DNA from 3 places in the Pseudomonas sp. ADAK13 genome. Region 3 is predicted to be linked to each of the others. Evidence: riboswitches for the same ligand, from Rfam matches in the RefSeq annotation. Region 3 holds a riboswitch; each other region holds the start of a gene.
The links. Region 3 has a riboswitch for cobalamin ahead of cobW (cobalamin biosynthesis protein CobW). Riboswitches for the same ligand answer to the same signal wherever they lie in the genome.
Positions count from the first base shown of each region.

Region 1: it holds a riboswitch for cobalamin, as region 3 does, so the genes downstream of both, HKK54_RS30820 (TonB-dependent receptor plug domain-containing protein) here and cobW (cobalamin biosynthesis protein CobW) in region 3, are expected to answer to the same signal.
Region 2: it holds a riboswitch for cobalamin, as region 3 does, so the genes downstream of both, cobO (cob(I)yrinic acid a,c-diamide adenosyltransferase) here and cobW (cobalamin biosynthesis protein CobW) in region 3, are expected to answer to the same signal.

Region 1 is NZ_CP052860.1:6,667,928-6,673,015, forward strand. Features, by position in the region: gene HKK54_RS30805 (Y-family DNA polymerase) at 1-1,396, opposite strand, end outside; gene imuA (translesion DNA synthesis-associated protein ImuA) at 1,404-2,015, opposite strand; gene lexA (transcriptional repressor LexA) at 2,015-2,632, opposite strand; cobalamin riboswitch at 2,734-2,940, shown strand; gene HKK54_RS30820 (TonB-dependent receptor plug domain-containing protein) at 3,035-4,969, shown strand; gene HKK54_RS30825 ((2Fe-2S) ferredoxin domain-containing protein) at 4,969-5,088, shown strand, end outside.
Region 2 is NZ_CP052860.1:3,892,133-3,897,220, forward strand. Features, by position in the region: gene HKK54_RS18030 (PQQ-dependent sugar dehydrogenase) at 1-915, opposite strand, end outside; cobalamin riboswitch at 1,015-1,251, shown strand; gene cobO (cob(I)yrinic acid a,c-diamide adenosyltransferase) at 1,332-1,943, shown strand; gene HKK54_RS18040 (cobyrinate a,c-diamide synthase) at 1,940-3,331, shown strand; gene bluB (5,6-dimethylbenzimidazole synthase) at 3,328-3,978, shown strand; gene cbiB (adenosylcobinamide-phosphate synthase CbiB) at 3,975-4,883, shown strand; gene cobD (threonine-phosphate decarboxylase CobD) at 4,876-5,088, shown strand, end outside.
Region 3 is NZ_CP052860.1:5,335,436-5,340,523, reverse strand. Features, by position in the region: gene cobN (cobaltochelatase subunit CobN) at 1-1,875, opposite strand, end outside; gene cobW (cobalamin biosynthesis protein CobW) at 1,879-2,940, opposite strand; cobalamin riboswitch at 3,034-3,235, opposite strand; gene HKK54_RS24665 (winged helix-turn-helix transcriptional regulator) at 3,232-3,753, opposite strand; gene fabF (beta-ketoacyl-ACP synthase II) at 3,866-5,088, shown strand, end outside.

The sequences.
Region 1 (5,088 bases), 1.3 Mb from region 3:
GCCACAGCGCGCCGCTTTCGCCCACAGCGCGATAAGCCCAGCCCTGCTGGCCCGCGCGGGTGCGCACCAGGTAGTAATCGCGGCGCACATCGGCGCCATCCCACCAGCCGGACTCGATGCGCTCCGGGCCCATCAAAATTTGCAGGCCCTGTTCGGCCAGGGGCGTCGGTTCAGGCAACAACCAGCCGGGGCGCTGCACAGTGTTTGAGGGCACGCACGGGCGCAGGTCAGCACCGGGTTGCCAGGCGCATTCGGGGCGGTGGTCGGCGTGAAAGCGCAGGCCTTGCACCGCCTCGTCCCCCAGCCGCGCCCGCAGGCGTTCACGCAGTTGTTCCCACGGCAGGGTTTGTTGCGGGCGCTCGTCGAACAGGTCCTGGCGCTGGGGCACAAACACCGGCAGGTCCTGGGCCACCAGGCGAAAGCCACGCACCGGCGAGGTGACTTGCACCTGCTCCAGGCGACCACGGGCCAGTTCGAACAGCATCGCCGCGTCGCGCTCGGCGCTGAGCAGGCCAACCTTGATGAGGGTGTCGGGTTCAGCGGCGTGTTCCAGGTGCAGGTCAAAGCGCTGCACGCCACTGTCGCGGCCACACAAAAAAGCCGACAGGTCGCCGGTCAAACGGCGCAACGGAAACAGCAAGGCCTGGTGGGACGACACATCAAAATTCAGCTCGATGCGCACATCGAAGCGGTCCGGCGGCTGGTAGAACGCCAGGGCCAGGGGCCGTTGCCCGCTCAGTGCATCGAGGTGCTTGAGCAGCGCCGCGTCAAAGCGCCGGGCCAGGGTATGCCGGGGCAACGCCTGCACCTGGGCCAGGGTGCGCAAGCCCATGCGTGATAACGCGGTGGCGGCGTGCGGGTCGAGGCCGGCGCGGTCGATGGGGATGGGTGCCAGGGCGTGTTGCAGGCATGGGTCATCGGCCACGGCCAGGCCGTCGTAGGCATTCGCCAATATCCGCGCCGCCGCCGGGTTCGGTGCGGCGACGATGCGGTGACGAAACCCCAGTTCGGTCAGTTCCTTGCGCAAGCGCGCCTCAAGCTGCGGCCACGGACCGAACAGGCCCAGGCTCGATTCGATTTCGAACAGCAACGCCCGTGGGTAATACACGCTGACCTGGGAACTGAAACGGTAGGCCCAGGCGGCCAGAAACTGCTGCCAGTATTCGATCTGCGCCGGGTCGTATTCGGCGCAGGCAAACGCCTTGGTCAAGGCATGGGCTGCCGTCAGGGATTGGCCGGGGCGCAGGCCGAGTTTGCGTGCGGCGTCATTGACGGTTTGCAGCACCCGCCGCTGCGGCGTGCCGGCCAGCAGGGCCAACGGCTGATCCGGCTCGGGGCGCGAACGCAGCACCCCGTCCAGCGCCAATTGCGGGAAGACAATACACACCCAGCGCATGCCAACCTCAGTGCCCAAGCGCAATGGGCGCGGGATGGGCCAGGCCGCCCCGGCACTTGAGCACCCGCACCTGTGCCGGGCTGGCCTCCACCGCCAGGCGCAAGGCGGCCGGTGACGGGTTGATGGCCTCGTTCAAGGAGCGCCAGGCGAAGGCCAGGGTCTGGCCGGTTTCCGCCGCCACCTGCAAGCGGCGCAAGGCCCGGTCATCGGCCTTGCGCGGCCAGCACAGCACCGCGCCACAACTGCCGGAACGCAGGCATTGCTCCACCGCCCACAAGGCGTCGCGCTCATCGGCCTGGATCACCGAAAGCTGGCGCACATCCACCCCGGCGTTTTGCCAGGCGTGGGGGTACGGCGTGTAAGGCGGCGCCACCAGCACGATGCGCTCGCCAGCCGCTGACAAGCGCGCCAGGGTCGGCCACACCAGTTGCAACTCACCCACGCCCTCCTTCGCCATCAGGATTTCGCTCAACGCCGCTTCCGGCCAGCCGCCGCTGGGCAGCACCGCATCCAGGGCCGCAAGCCCGGTGGGATGCACGCTGGCAGGCGGCGCGGCGGGCCGGCCTTTCCAGACCCGGCCGCCATTGAACAGCGAGTCCAGTGCAACGACGGCGCCCATCAGCCTTGCCTCACCAAACCGCAAAACACCCCTTCGATGGCAAGGTCCTGATCAGGCCGCACCACGATGGGTTGATAGGCGGGGTTGCGCGGCAGCAGGCGCACGCGCTCGCCCACGTGTTCGAAACGCTTGATGGTGACTTCACCGTCCAGGCGCGCCACCACGATCTGCCCGTTCAAGGCCTCGGCACTGCGGCGCACGCCCACCAGGTCGCCATCGAGGATGCCGTCTTCGATCATCGAATCGCCCTGCACCCGCAGCAGGTAATCCGGGGTTTTCGCGAACAGGGCCGGGTCGAGCAGCAGGCGATTGTGAACCTCGGCATCGGCGCCGATGGGCAGGCCGGCGGCCACCCGGCCAAGCACCGGGATGTCCAGCAGCTCAGGCCGCGCCGGCTGATTGAGCAGGCGAATGCCACGGGCCTGGTTCGGGTTGACCTCGATAAAGCCGCCCTCGGTCAGCGCCACCACATGCTTGCGCGCCACACTGCGGGAGGCAAAGCCGAACGCCTCGGCGATCTCGGCGAGGCTGGGGGACTGGCCTTGCTGCGCGATGCGGTCGCGGATAAAGGTCAGGATGGCGGTACGGCGGGGCGTTAAGTTCGTCATGGAGTACATTTGTACTCCTGTGGGAAATTTCCTGCAATATCCGTCAGTCGCTTCCCACTCCGCCACTGGAAAAGCCCGCGCCAAGTTGACGAACGGTCTTCCGAATGTTCAGATGCCGGCCTGTTTCAGGTGCCTCATGCCGCCGTGCATGGGGTGAAACGGGAAACCGGTGCCGCTCTTTCCGAGCCAGTCCGGTGCTGCCCCCGCAACGGTAGACGCGTGATCCCTTCGACACACCACTGTGGCCCGCGCGCCATGGGAAGGTGAAGGTGTCCATACGCGTGAGCCCGGAGACCGGCCTGGAATTCTGTTTGGCAAAATCCTGCGGTGGGCGGGCATGGGCCGGTATTGGCGTGTGCTCGGTGCCTACTCGTGCGTGCTTTTCGCGAAAGATACTTTTCCGAGAAGACTATGATTCGACCTTTCAAGACTCCCGTGCCCAGCCTGTTGTTCGGCTGCCTGTTCAGCCCCCTGCTGCTGGCCGACGACAACCCCCTCGAACTCAAGCCACTCAACGTTTCCGCGCCGTCGGTGGAGTCCACCACCGTGGCCGACATGGCCCAGTACGGCAGCAAGGTCGAGATCGTCACCCGCGAACAGATTGAACGCGCCGGCCCCGCTGCCGATGTCTCGCGCGTGATGCAGATGTTCATTCCCGGCCTGTACGTGGCGCCCAAGAACGGCCCGTTCGACTACGGCACCTATTCCCTGCTGGGCGGGCGCAACGATGACACGTTGATCCTGCTGGACGGCGTGCGCCTGAACAACCGGCTGTACGGCGGCCTGTACCTGGACACCCTGCCCGCCAACGCCATCGAGCGCATCGAAGTGCTCAAGGGCGGCCAGAGCCTGCTGTTCGGCACTCAGGCGGTGTCGGGGGTGATCAATATCGTCACCCGCAGCCCGCAAACCCGCGAGGCGTCCGGCGAAGTGAACCTGGGCGCGGACACCTTCGGCGGCACCACCGGCGATGCCCGGGTCGAGAAGATTTTCAACAACGGGTTTGGCGACCTCGGCTTGCTGGCCTACGTCAGCCGCAACGTCTCCGAGGGCTACCAGCCGTTTCGCAACCGCGACCTGAAAAACGTCACCGACAAAAAGCGCTCCTACGAAGTCACCACCTTTGGCACCAAGGCGATCCAGTCGTTTGGCGATGACACGCGCCTGGAGCTGTTTTACCAGTACGCCGACGCCAACCTGGATTTCGCCCGTCCTGTGGACAACCGCAAGACCACCAACGACCGCGTGCAACAGATCGCCACGGCGACCTTCGAGCAAAGCCTCAACGAGCGCCTGAGCTACTTCGTCAAAGGCCATATCAACGACTGGGACACACGCTACACCCGCATCAACAATGTCGAAGGCGGCGGCACCGTGGTCAAGAATCACGACGACTACTGGGGCTTCACCGACTGGGGCGTGCAGGCCGAAGGCAAGGCCATATTGCCGGGCGAGCACGTGCTGGTATTCGGTTCCGACAACCAGTGGTTCAAGGGCCAGGACGATGTATTGATCATCGACGACAACAAGGCCCAGGCCCACGCGCTGTACACCCAACTGCGGCCGAACATCGAGGCCCTGCCGAACTGGCACCCGAGCATCGGCGTACGCCACGAAGCCATGAGCGGCGGCGACAGCGCCACCGTCGGCATGCTCACTTCGCTCTATGATCTCAACGACAACTGGGCCCTGCGCGGCCAATACGGCACCGCCTACAAGCTGCCGAACGCCGAGCAACTGTTCGTCAACGAAGACGATGAAAAAGGCAATCGCAACCTCAAGCCCGAGAAGAGCCGCAACGCCGAGCTGGGCGTCGACTACAAGGGCAGCCTGTTTGCCCGGGACTTCAGCGCCAGTGTCACGCTGTTCAAACGCAAGATCACCGACCTGATCACCCAGGACGATATCCAGTGGGTCAACGGCCAGGGCCAGATCCAGATGCGCGGTTTCGAGGCCGACGCCACGCTGCAACTCAACGCGCAATGGAGCGTGCAGGCCGACATGACCCGCAACCTCACCGAGTCCCGTGCCGGGGTCACCATCAACGACATCCCCGGGTTCTTCGCCCGCTCGCGGGTCGGCTATGAATCGGTGGATCGTATGTGGGGCGCCGGCACGGCCGTGCGCTACATCGGCGATATCGTCAGCTCGAAAAAGGTCGAGTACGGCAACTACACCGTGGTCGACGCCGACGCCTATCGCTACCTCGACAACGCCCACCAGCACCGCGTCAGCCTGCTGGTAGAGAACCTGCTGGACCGCGACTACGTCACCAGCCGCGCCAGCAACGTCGACAACCTCGGACGGCCGTTCACCTCCGAAGTCCGCTACACGTACCGCTTCTGATGAGTACGCCGGTGGAAACTCACCCGGACTGGTCCCACGTACCTGACCACGCCCGTCACGTGTTCCTGTGCACCGGCCCGCGCTGTACCCAGCGTGGTGCCCTGCAACTGTGGAAAACC
Region 2 (5,088 bases), 1.4 Mb from region 3:
GAACGGCCACCCGTAAAAAGCCCCGTCCTTGACCGACGTGATGTAGTCCGGCACCAGGTCGCTGCCGATTTCATCGCGCTCGTTGACGGCCGTCCACAGCTTGCCGCTTTGTGGTTCCCAGGCCATGCCGTTGGGGTTGCGCAGGCCTGAGGCGAAGATGCGGTGCTGGCCGGTGGCCCGGTCCACTTCCCAGATCGCGGCGCGCCCCTGTTCCGCTTCCAGGCCGTTTTCGCCGACGTTGCTGTTGGAGCCCACGCTCACGTACAGCTTGCTGCCGTCCTTGCTGGCGACCACGTTCTTGGTCCAATGGTGGTTAATGCTGCCACCCGGCAAGTCGACCACCGGGGTGCCGGCTGCCTTGATCGAGGTTTCGCCTGGCTGGTAAGGGAAGCGCAGCAATTTGTCCGAGTCGGCGACATACAGGTCGTTGCCCACCAGGGTCATGCCGAACGGCGAGTTCAGGTTCTCCAGGAACACCGTGCGGGTTTCGGCCACGCCATCGTGGTCGGCGTCCCGCAGCAGGGTGATGCGGTTCGGGCTGGGGACGGCGGCGCCGGCGCGGCCCATGACTTTCTCCATCACCCAGCCACGAATGCCCTTGGAATCATCCGGCTTGGGTGGCGCATTGGTTTCAGCCACCAGCACGTCGCCATTGGGCAGCACATACAGCCAGCGCGGATGATCCAGGCCTTCGGCAAACGCTGCCACCTGGGTGCCCGCCGCCGGGGTCGGCTTGGTGCCATCGGGCCAGCCGATCGCCGGCGCGATGTTCACCGTGGGAATCAGGGTTTTATTCGGTTCCGGCAGCTTGGGCGACGGTCCGGTGCCGTCGGACACTTGCAGGGTAGAGCTTTCACCACAGGCGGCGAGGGTGCCGGCGACCATGATCAGTAGGGCAAGTCGGGTCTTGTGCATGGTTTTCTCCTTAATACCTGTAGTGGTAGAGGTGCACGCCGGCCCGATGGTTCACGCGCGTGTCCGGCTTTAATTGACGCTCCACCCCCAACCCACTAACCTTCGCGGCTTGTTTCAGGTGCTCTGTGGCGTACGCGCCGACTGAGTGAAACAGGGAAGCCGGTGAGTGAGCGTACTTTTCTACAGTGCAGCCACGATCCCGGCGCTGCCCCCGCAACGGTAAATGAGTCAAGACGGTGCCTTAAGCCACTGTATCGCCCGCGATATGGGAAGGCGCGCCCTCGGCATTGCATGTCACTCATGAGCCCGGAGACCGGCCTGATCCATCCAACAGCATCACGGTGGGCGATGCTTGGCTGTCTGTATGTGTCTTTTTCCTGCCCGCCGTTTTTGTCCAGCCCCAACGGAGAGCTGCCATGACTGAATCCCCCGATCGTGACGAACGCCACCTGGCGCGCATGCTGCGCAAAAAAGCCGTAATTGACGAGCGCATTGCCAATTCACCGAACGAGTGTGGATTGCTGCTGGTGCTCACCGGCAACGGCAAAGGCAAGAGCAGCTCGGCCTTTGGCATGCTGGCCCGGGCCATGGGCCACGGCATGCAGTGCGGCGTGGTGCAGTTCATCAAGGGCCGCAACAGCACCGGCGAAGAACTGTTCTTCCGCCGTTTCCCCGAGCAGGTGCGCTTCCACGTGATGGGCGAAGGCTTTACCTGGGAAACTCAGGACCGCGCGCGGGACATCGTTGCCGCCGAAGCCGCCTGGGCGGTCTCCCGGGAAATGCTGCAAAACCCGGCCATCGGCCTGGTGGTGCTGGATGAGCTGAACATTGCCCTCAAGCACGGCTACCTCGACCTGGACCAGGTGCTCAGCGACCTGCAGGCCCGCCCGCCCATGCAACACGTGCTGGTGACCGGCCGTGGTGCCAAACCCGAATTGATCGAAATGGCCGACACCGTGACGGAAATGGGCATGCTCAAGCACGCCTTCCAGGCCGGTATCAAGGCACAGAAAGGCATCGAACTTTGAATCAGCCCCGTCACTGTCCTGCTGTCCTGATCGCCGCACCGGCGTCTGGCCAGGGCAAAACCACCGTCACCGCCGCGCTCGCCCGCTTGCACCGCAACCTGGGGCGCAAGGTGCGAGTGTTCAAATGCGGCCCGGACTTTCTCGACCCGATGATCCACGAGCGCGCCAGTGGTGCGCCGGTCTACCAATTGGACATGTGGATGGTCGGTGAGCAGGAAAGTCGCCGTTTGCTGTGGGAAGCGGCGGGGGAGGCCGACCTGATCCTGATCGAAGGCGTGATGGGCCTGTTCGACGGCACGCCGTCCAGTGCCGACCTGGCGCGCCACTTTGGCGTGCCGGTGCTGGCGGTGATCGACGGCACGGCCATGGCCCAGACTTTCGGCGCCCTGGCGTTGGGCCTGGCGCGCTACCAGCCGGACTTGCCGTTTGCCGGCGTGCTGGCCAACCGCGTCGGCACCCTGCGCCATGCGCAATTGCTTGAAGGCAGCCTCACCGAAGGCCTGCGCTGGTACGGCGCGCTGTCCCGGGAAACCGGCATTGAGTTGCCCAGCCGCCACCTTGGCCTGGTGCAGGCCAGCGAATTGAACGACCTCGACCTGCGCCTCGATGCCGCCGCCCAGGCCCTGGGCAGCAGCTGCGAGGTAGCGCTGCCACCGCCGGTGGAATTCGCCGCGCCCGAGGTGATCGAGGCCCAACCGTTGCTGGCCGGCGTGCGTATTGCCGTGGCGCGCGACGAAGCGTTTGCCTTTACCTACGGCGCCAGCCTCGACCTGCTGCGGGCGATGGGCGCCGAGCTGCGTTTCTTCTCGCCGATTCGTGACCGCGCATTGCCTGAAGCTGACAGCCTGTACCTGCCCGGCGGTTACCCGGAATTGCATCACCAGGCGTTGTCGGAAAATACCGCGATGCTCGACGCCATCCGTGCCCACCACGCCGCTGGCAAGCCATTGCTGGCCGAATGCGGCGGCATGCTCTATTTGCTGGACTCGCTCACCGATGTCGACGGTACCCGAGCTGAACTGGTCGGCTTGCTCCAGGGCGATGCTGTCATGCAAAAACGCCTGGCAGCGTTGGCCCTGCAAAACGTCGAACTGCCCGAAGGCCTGTTGCGCGGCCACACCTACCATCATTCGCTGACCAGCACCGAGTGGCAGCCGATTGCCCGGGGCCTGAGCCCGAATGGCGGGCGCGGCGCCGAGGCGGTTTACCGTCAGGGCCGGATGACGGCGTCCTACGTGCACTTTTATTTCCCGTCCAACCCGGTGGCGGTGGCTGCCTTGTTTGCGCCGGACCATCAGACTGCCATCGCAGGCAAGCCAGCTCCCACACTTGACCGAGTTGAAACGCAATCCAATGTGGGAGCGGGCTTGCTCGCGAAGAGGCCATGACTGACAACGCCTTTCCCGAAGCCGACCGCGAAGCCGTTTACCGCGCCATCGCCGAACGCCGCGACATGCGTCACTTCAGCGGCGGCAGCGTTGCGCCGCAATTGCTCCATCGCCTGCTGCAAGCCGCGCACCAGGCGCCGAGCGTCGGCTTGATGCAGCCCTGGCGGTTTATCCGCATCAGTGACCGCAACCTGCGCGGGCAGATCCAGCAACTGGTGGAAGAGGAGCGCGTACGCACCGCCGAAGCCCTCGGCGAGCGCTCCGACCAGTTCATGAAACTCAAGGTCGAAGGCATCAACGACTGCGCCGAAGTGCTGGTGGCTGCCCTGATGGACGACCGCGAGCGGCATATCTTCGGGCGCCGCACCTTGCCGGAAATGGACATGGCGTCGTTGTCCTGTGCGATCCAGAATCTATGGCTGGCGGCCCGCGTCGAAGGCTTGGGCATGGGCTGGGTCTCGCTGTTCGAACCCCGGGCCCTGGCCGACCTGCTGGGCCTGCCGCCCGGTGCCAAACCGCTGGCCGTGTTATGCCTGGGCCCGGTGACCGAGTTCTACCCGGCACCGATGTTGCAGCTCGAAGGCTGGACCGAACCACGGCCACTGAGCGACATGTTGTATGAGAATGTTTGGGGAGTGAGTCAATGAGTGTGGCCTTGCTGAGTGTCGCTGCCGTGGCGCTGGATGCGCTGCTGGGCGAACCCAGGCGCTGGCATCCGCTGGTGGCGTTCGGCAATTTTGCCGGGCGCATCGAGCAGCGTTTCAACTCCGGCGGCCGTGGCTGGCGCAGCCATGGCGTGACGGCGTGGGTGATCGCGGTGGTGCCCCTGACGCTGCTGGCCACGGCCCTGTCGTGGGCGCCCTACATCGGTTGGGTATTGGAAATCCTCGCGCTGTATTGCGCCCTCGGCATGCGCAGCCTCGGCGAACACGTGCTGCCGGTGGCGCAGGCACTGCGCAGTGATGACCTGGACGAGGCGCGCCAGCGCGTCAGCTACCTGGTCAGCCGCCAGACCAGCGAACTGGACCCCACCGAAGTCGCCCGCGCGGCCACCGAGTCGGTGCTGGAAAACGGCAGCGACGCGGTATTCGCTGCACTGTTCTGGTTTGTGGTTGCTGGCGTGCCCGGCGTGGTGCTCTATCGTCTGAGCAACACCCTGGATGCCATGTGGGGCTATCGCAATGAACGCTTTGAACGTTTCGGCTGGGCTGCAGCAAAGATCGACGACGTGCTCAACTACATTCCGGCACGCCTGGTGGCGTTGACCTACGCGCTGCTGGGCAAAACCCGACTGGCGCTCAGATGCTGTCGCACCCAGGGCCCGACCTGGGACAGCCCCAACGCCGGCCCGGTGATGGCGGCGGGTGCCGGCGCCCTCGGCGTAGAGCTGGGCGGTGCGGCGATTTATCACGGCGAACTGCACCAGCGCCCGCAACTGGGCGAAGGCCCGCCCGCCGATGCAGACTCCATCGAGCGCGGCTGGCAACTGGTGCAACGCGGCGTGTGGCTGTGGTTGCTGATCCTGTGTGTGGGGGCGGAATTTTATGCTTGAGCACGGTGGCCGCTTGCGCAAGGCGGCGATGCAATACGGCATTCCGGAAGCCGAATGGCTGGACCTGTCCAGCGGCCTGGCGCCGTGGCCGTTCCCGATCCCGGAAATCCCGCTGCGGGCCTGGGCGCGCCTGCCAGAAACCGATGACGGCCTGGAACAGGCCGCCTGCGAATATTATGGGGCGCCCCATGTGCTGCCGGTCGCT
Region 3 (5,088 bases):
CTCCAGGTCGCGCAGCGGCCCGTAGGTTTCGGCGCGCGTCAGCGGCGGCATCAGGTGGTCGATGATCACCGCCTGTGTACGGCGCTTGGCCTGGGCGCCCTCGCCCGGGTCGTTGACGATAAACGGGGAGATGTTCGGCAACGGCCCCAGCAGTGCGTCAGGCCAGCAATTTTCCGAAAGCCCGACGCCCTTGCCCGGCAGCCACTCCAGGTTGCCGTGCTTGCCGACGTGGATCACGCCGTGGGCGCCGTAGGTCTGGCGCAACCAGAAGTAGAACGCCAGGTAGCCATGGGGCGGCACCAGGTCGGGATCGTGATAAACCGCGCTGGCGTCCACTTGATAACCCCGGGCTGGCTGGATGCCAACGAAGGTCAGGCCAAAGCGCAGGCCGGCGATCATCATGCGGCCGTCGCGGAACATCGGGTCGTTATGGGGCGTGCCCCAGCGTGCCAACACCGCCTGGCGATTGGATTCGGGCAAGCGGTTGAACATCGCTTCATAGTCATCGAGCGCGAGGCTTTGATGACAGGGACGCAGGTCAAGGCTGTCGAGGTCATTGCTGACGCCGCCCAACAGCTCCTGAATCAACGCCGTGCCGCTCTCCGGCAGCACGTCCGGCAACGGATAACCTTCGATCTTCAAGGCCCGCAGGATATTCAGCGCGGCGGCCGGCGTGTCCAGCCCCACACCATTGCCGATACGTCCGTCCCGGGTCGGGTAGTTGGCGAGGATCAGCGCGATACGCTTTTCGCCATTCGGTACCCGCGCCAGATCGACCCAGCGCCGCGCAAGCTCGGCGACAAAGTCCATACGCTCAGGCTGCGCGCGGTAGCACACGACATCCGACTGACTGCGCTCGCTGCGCCAGGCCAGGTCCTTGAAGCTGATGGGCCGGCTGATGATGCGCCCGTCCAGTTCCGGCAAGGCAATGTGCATCGCCAGGTCGCGCGGGCCGAGGCCTTGTTCGCTGGCCTGCCAGCCGGGCTCGTTGTCCTGGGCGCAAATCGCCTGGATCACCGGGATGTTGCGGCGAAACGGCCGCAGGTGCGGCGCTTCGGGGCTGGATTGGGCAAAGCCGGTGGTGTTGAGAATCACCGAGGCGTGCACTTCGTCCAGCAGGTCCTCGACCACCGTCAGGCAGCCGGGTTCTTTCAAACTGGCCACCGCCATCGGCAACGGATTAAGGCCCGCCGCCTGCAAGCGCTGGCAAAACACATCGATAAAACCGGTATTGGCCGCCTGCAAATGGGAGCGGTAGAACAGCACCGCCGCCACCGGAACACCAGGTTGCCAGTCGGCTTGCCAATCGTTGAGACGGGCATTGGCTTTGTGCGGGTGATAAATCGCGGTACGCGGCAGGGTTTGTGGCTCGTCCCAGGCGTAATCGCGGCCCAGGTAGCCGGCCGCCAGGCAACGATAGAAATCCAGCGCATTGCCCAGGCCGCCCTGGCGCAGGAAGTGCCAAAGCCGGTCACGCTCCTCCACGCCCACGGTACTCAGGCCACTGAGTTCCGGGTCCGGGCGATCATCCCCCGGCACCAGGATCAGCTGCACACCGCGCTCGGCCAGCTCAACGAGGCGCTCGATACCGTACCGCCAATAGCCGATACCGCCGTGCAGCGAAATCAGGATGACCTTGGCGTGGCGCAGTACCTCGTCCACGTACAAGTCGACCGAGGCGTGGTTCTGCACCTGCATCGGGTTGGCCAGGCGCAGGCTCGGGTAATCCTCGGGCAACTGCTGGGCCGCTTCTGCCAGCAGCGCCAGGCTGGAGTCACCGCTGCACAGGATCACCAGCTCGGCGGGGGTTTGGCCAAGGTCGGCAATGTTGTCATCCGAGACGAAACCGCCGGGCTGGGTCCTGAGCAGGTGCATGATTTAAACGCTGAGGGCAGCGCGCAATTGCGCTTCGAGCAAGGCGGCGTCCAGTTCCTGGCCGATCAGCACCAGGTGCGTGGCGCGCGGCTCATCGGCGCGCCAGGCGCGGTCGAAGTGCTTGTCGAAACGCGTGCCCACGCCCTGGATCAGCAGGCGCATCGGCTTGTTCGGGATCGCCGCGAAACCCTTGACCCGCAGGATGCCGTGCTGGACCACCAGTTGGGTCAGGGCGTCGAGCAGCAGGCTTTCGTCTGCCTGGGGCAGTTCGATGGAGATCGAATCGAAGGCGTCGTGGTCGTGGTCGTCTTCACCTTCGTGGTGATGATCATGGTGGCTGTGGCGACCGTCGATGTGCTCTTCGGAGCCAGCGCCCAAGCCGATCAGCACGTCCAGCGGCAGGCGACCGCTGCTGGCTTCGATGATTTTTACCGCGGGCGGCAGCTCTTCAGCCACTTCCAGGCGCACACGGGCCAGGTCTTCAGGGCTGATCAGGTCGCACTTGTTGAGGATCACCAAGTCGGCGCTGGCCAGTTGGTCGGCGAACAGCTCGTGCAGTGGGGATTCGTGGTCCAGGTTCGGGTCGAGTTTGCGCTGAGCGTCAACCTGGTCCGGGAAAGCGGCGAAAGTGCCAGCGGCCACAGCCGGGCTGTCGACCACGGTGATCACCGCGTCAACGGTGCAGGCACTGCGGATTTCCGGCCACTGGAACGCCTGGACCAACGGTTTTGGCAGGGCCAGGCCTGAAGTTTCGATGAGGATATGGTCGAGGTCGCCGCGACGGGCCACCAGTTCGCGCATCACCGGGAAGAACTCTTCCTGGACGGTGCAGCACAGGCAGCCGTTGGCCAGCTCGTAGACGCGGCCGTTGGCTTCTTCCTCGGTGCAGCCGATGGAGCATTGCTTGAGGATTTCACCGTCAATGCCCAGCTCGCCGAACTCGTTGACGATCACCGCAATGCGGCGCCCCTGGGCGTTGTCCAGCATGTGGCGCAGCAAGGTGGTCTTGCCCGAGCCGAGGAAGCCGGTAACGATGGTGACGGGGAGTTTGGCCAGTGTTTTCATCGGATGCCCTTTGGGGCGGGCATACGGGACGAGTGGCCCTGCGCGGGTGCGCAGAAGCAGAATTCGCCACCGGATCACCCCGCCCGGTTGAAGTAGAAAATCGGTTGCGAGGCAGGTCTCCTGGCTTGGGGCTTGCCGACGGTGTGGCCGGCGCTGGCTGCGCCTTCCCGCCTTGTTCAGGCAGTGGCGTGGCAGTCAGATAAACCCTTTACAGTTGCGGGGGCAGCCGCGGCATCGACCGCGTTCCCTTCTTAGCTTCGGCCTGGGCCGAAGAACCTCGAACGTGCAAGGCTACGCAGTGCGCGGGGACGGGTCAATGTCCGAGCGCTTGGCGCGAAGCAGCGCCAGGCGCTCCAGCATGCCCTCGCTCGCTGCCGGCCCGGCTTGCACGCTGCATTGTTCAACGGGCACACGCGCCCCGCTACCGGCTTCCACCACCGCCACTTCCACTGGGCGCCGGGTTTCCCGGTCGACCAACTGCAGGCTTTCACCTTCGGTGGCGAAGTGGCGGTTGCCCCAGCCGATAAACGCCATGATCACCACCCGGAAATCCTCGCCCACCGGCGTCGGCACGTACTCGAAACGCGGCGGCCGCTCGCTGTATTGCCGGCGCTCCAGCAGGCCGGCATCCACCAGGCTGTTAAGCCGGCGCGTGAGCATGTTGGGGGCAATCTCCAGGCTCTGGGAGAACTCGTCAAAGCGCCGCAAGCCTTGCAGCGCATCGCGCATGATCAGGATGCTCCACCACTCGCCTACCCTTTCCACTCCACGGGCTACCGGGCATTCGGCATTTACCAGTGACTTACGTTGCATTGCAGTTCCTCTGTGGGGCGGCCCCGAAAATTTAAGCTGTTCGATGTTACTTTCATAATGATAGTTTCGTCGCAGCATTGCTACCAAACTGAAATGGCGGAGCTAAGCGATCATGAATAAGCGAATTGTTGTGACCGGCATGGGTGCAGTCACCCCGCTGGCAACCGGCGTGGAGCAGACCTGGAAACGCCTGTTGGCAGGTGAATCCGGGATCCGCAGGCTACCCGAGGCCTTGGTCGGTGACTTGGCAATCAGCATTGGCGGCCAGGTGCTGGGCCGGGATCAGGACCCGCACGCCGGGTTTGACTCCGACAGCGTGATCCCCGCCAAAGAGCAACGCAAGATGGATCGGTTCATCGTGTTCGCCCTCGCCGCAGCGCAGGAAGCCCTGGCGCAGGCGGGCTGGGCGCCGCAAACCGCATCCCAGCAAGAACGCACCGCGACGATTATTGCTTCCGGCGTCGGTGGTTTCCCGGCGATTGCCGAGGCGGTGCGCACCGCTGACAGCAAAGGGCCGCGCCGCCTGTCGCCGTTCACGATCCCGTCATTCCTCGGCAACATGGCCGCCGGGCATGTGTCGATCCAGCATCAGCTGAAAGGCCCGCTTGGCTCCCCCGTCACCGCGTGCGCCGCCGGCGTACAAGCCATTGGTGATGCCGCGCGCATGATCCGCGCCGGCGAAATCGACATCGCCGTGTGTGGCGGCGCCGAAGCTTGCATCCACCGCGTCAGCCTGGGCGGCTTTGCCGCGGCGCGGGCGCTGTCCAGCGATTACAACGACACGCCGGCGCTCGCTTCCCGCCCATTTGATCAAGGCCGCGACGGGTTTGTGATGGGCGAAGGTGCCGGGTTACTGGTGATCGAAGAACTGGAGCATGCGCTGGCCCGGGGCGCGACGCCGATTGCGGAGCTGGTGGGATACGGCACCAGTGCCGATGCCTATCACATGACTTCAGGGCCCGAAGACGGCTCCGGCGCACGTCGTGCAATGGAGGCGGCGATTGCCCAAGCGGGGATCACCCCGGCACAGATCCAGCATTTGAACGCCCATGCCACCTCCACACCTGTCGGCGACAACGGTGAGCTGGCGGCGATCAATACGCTGTTCGGCGCCGATTCGAGTGTCGCTATCAGTGCCACAAAATCGGCGACCGGCCATCTGTTGGGCGCTGCGGGCGGGATTGAAGCGATCTTCACCGTGCTTGCCCTGCGTGACCAGATAGCCCCGGCCACCCTCAACCTGGACAACCCGGACCCGGCCGCCGCCGGGCTGAATCTGGTGCGTGGCCAGGCCCGGCCGCTGCCGATTGAATACGCGATTTCCAACGGGTTCGG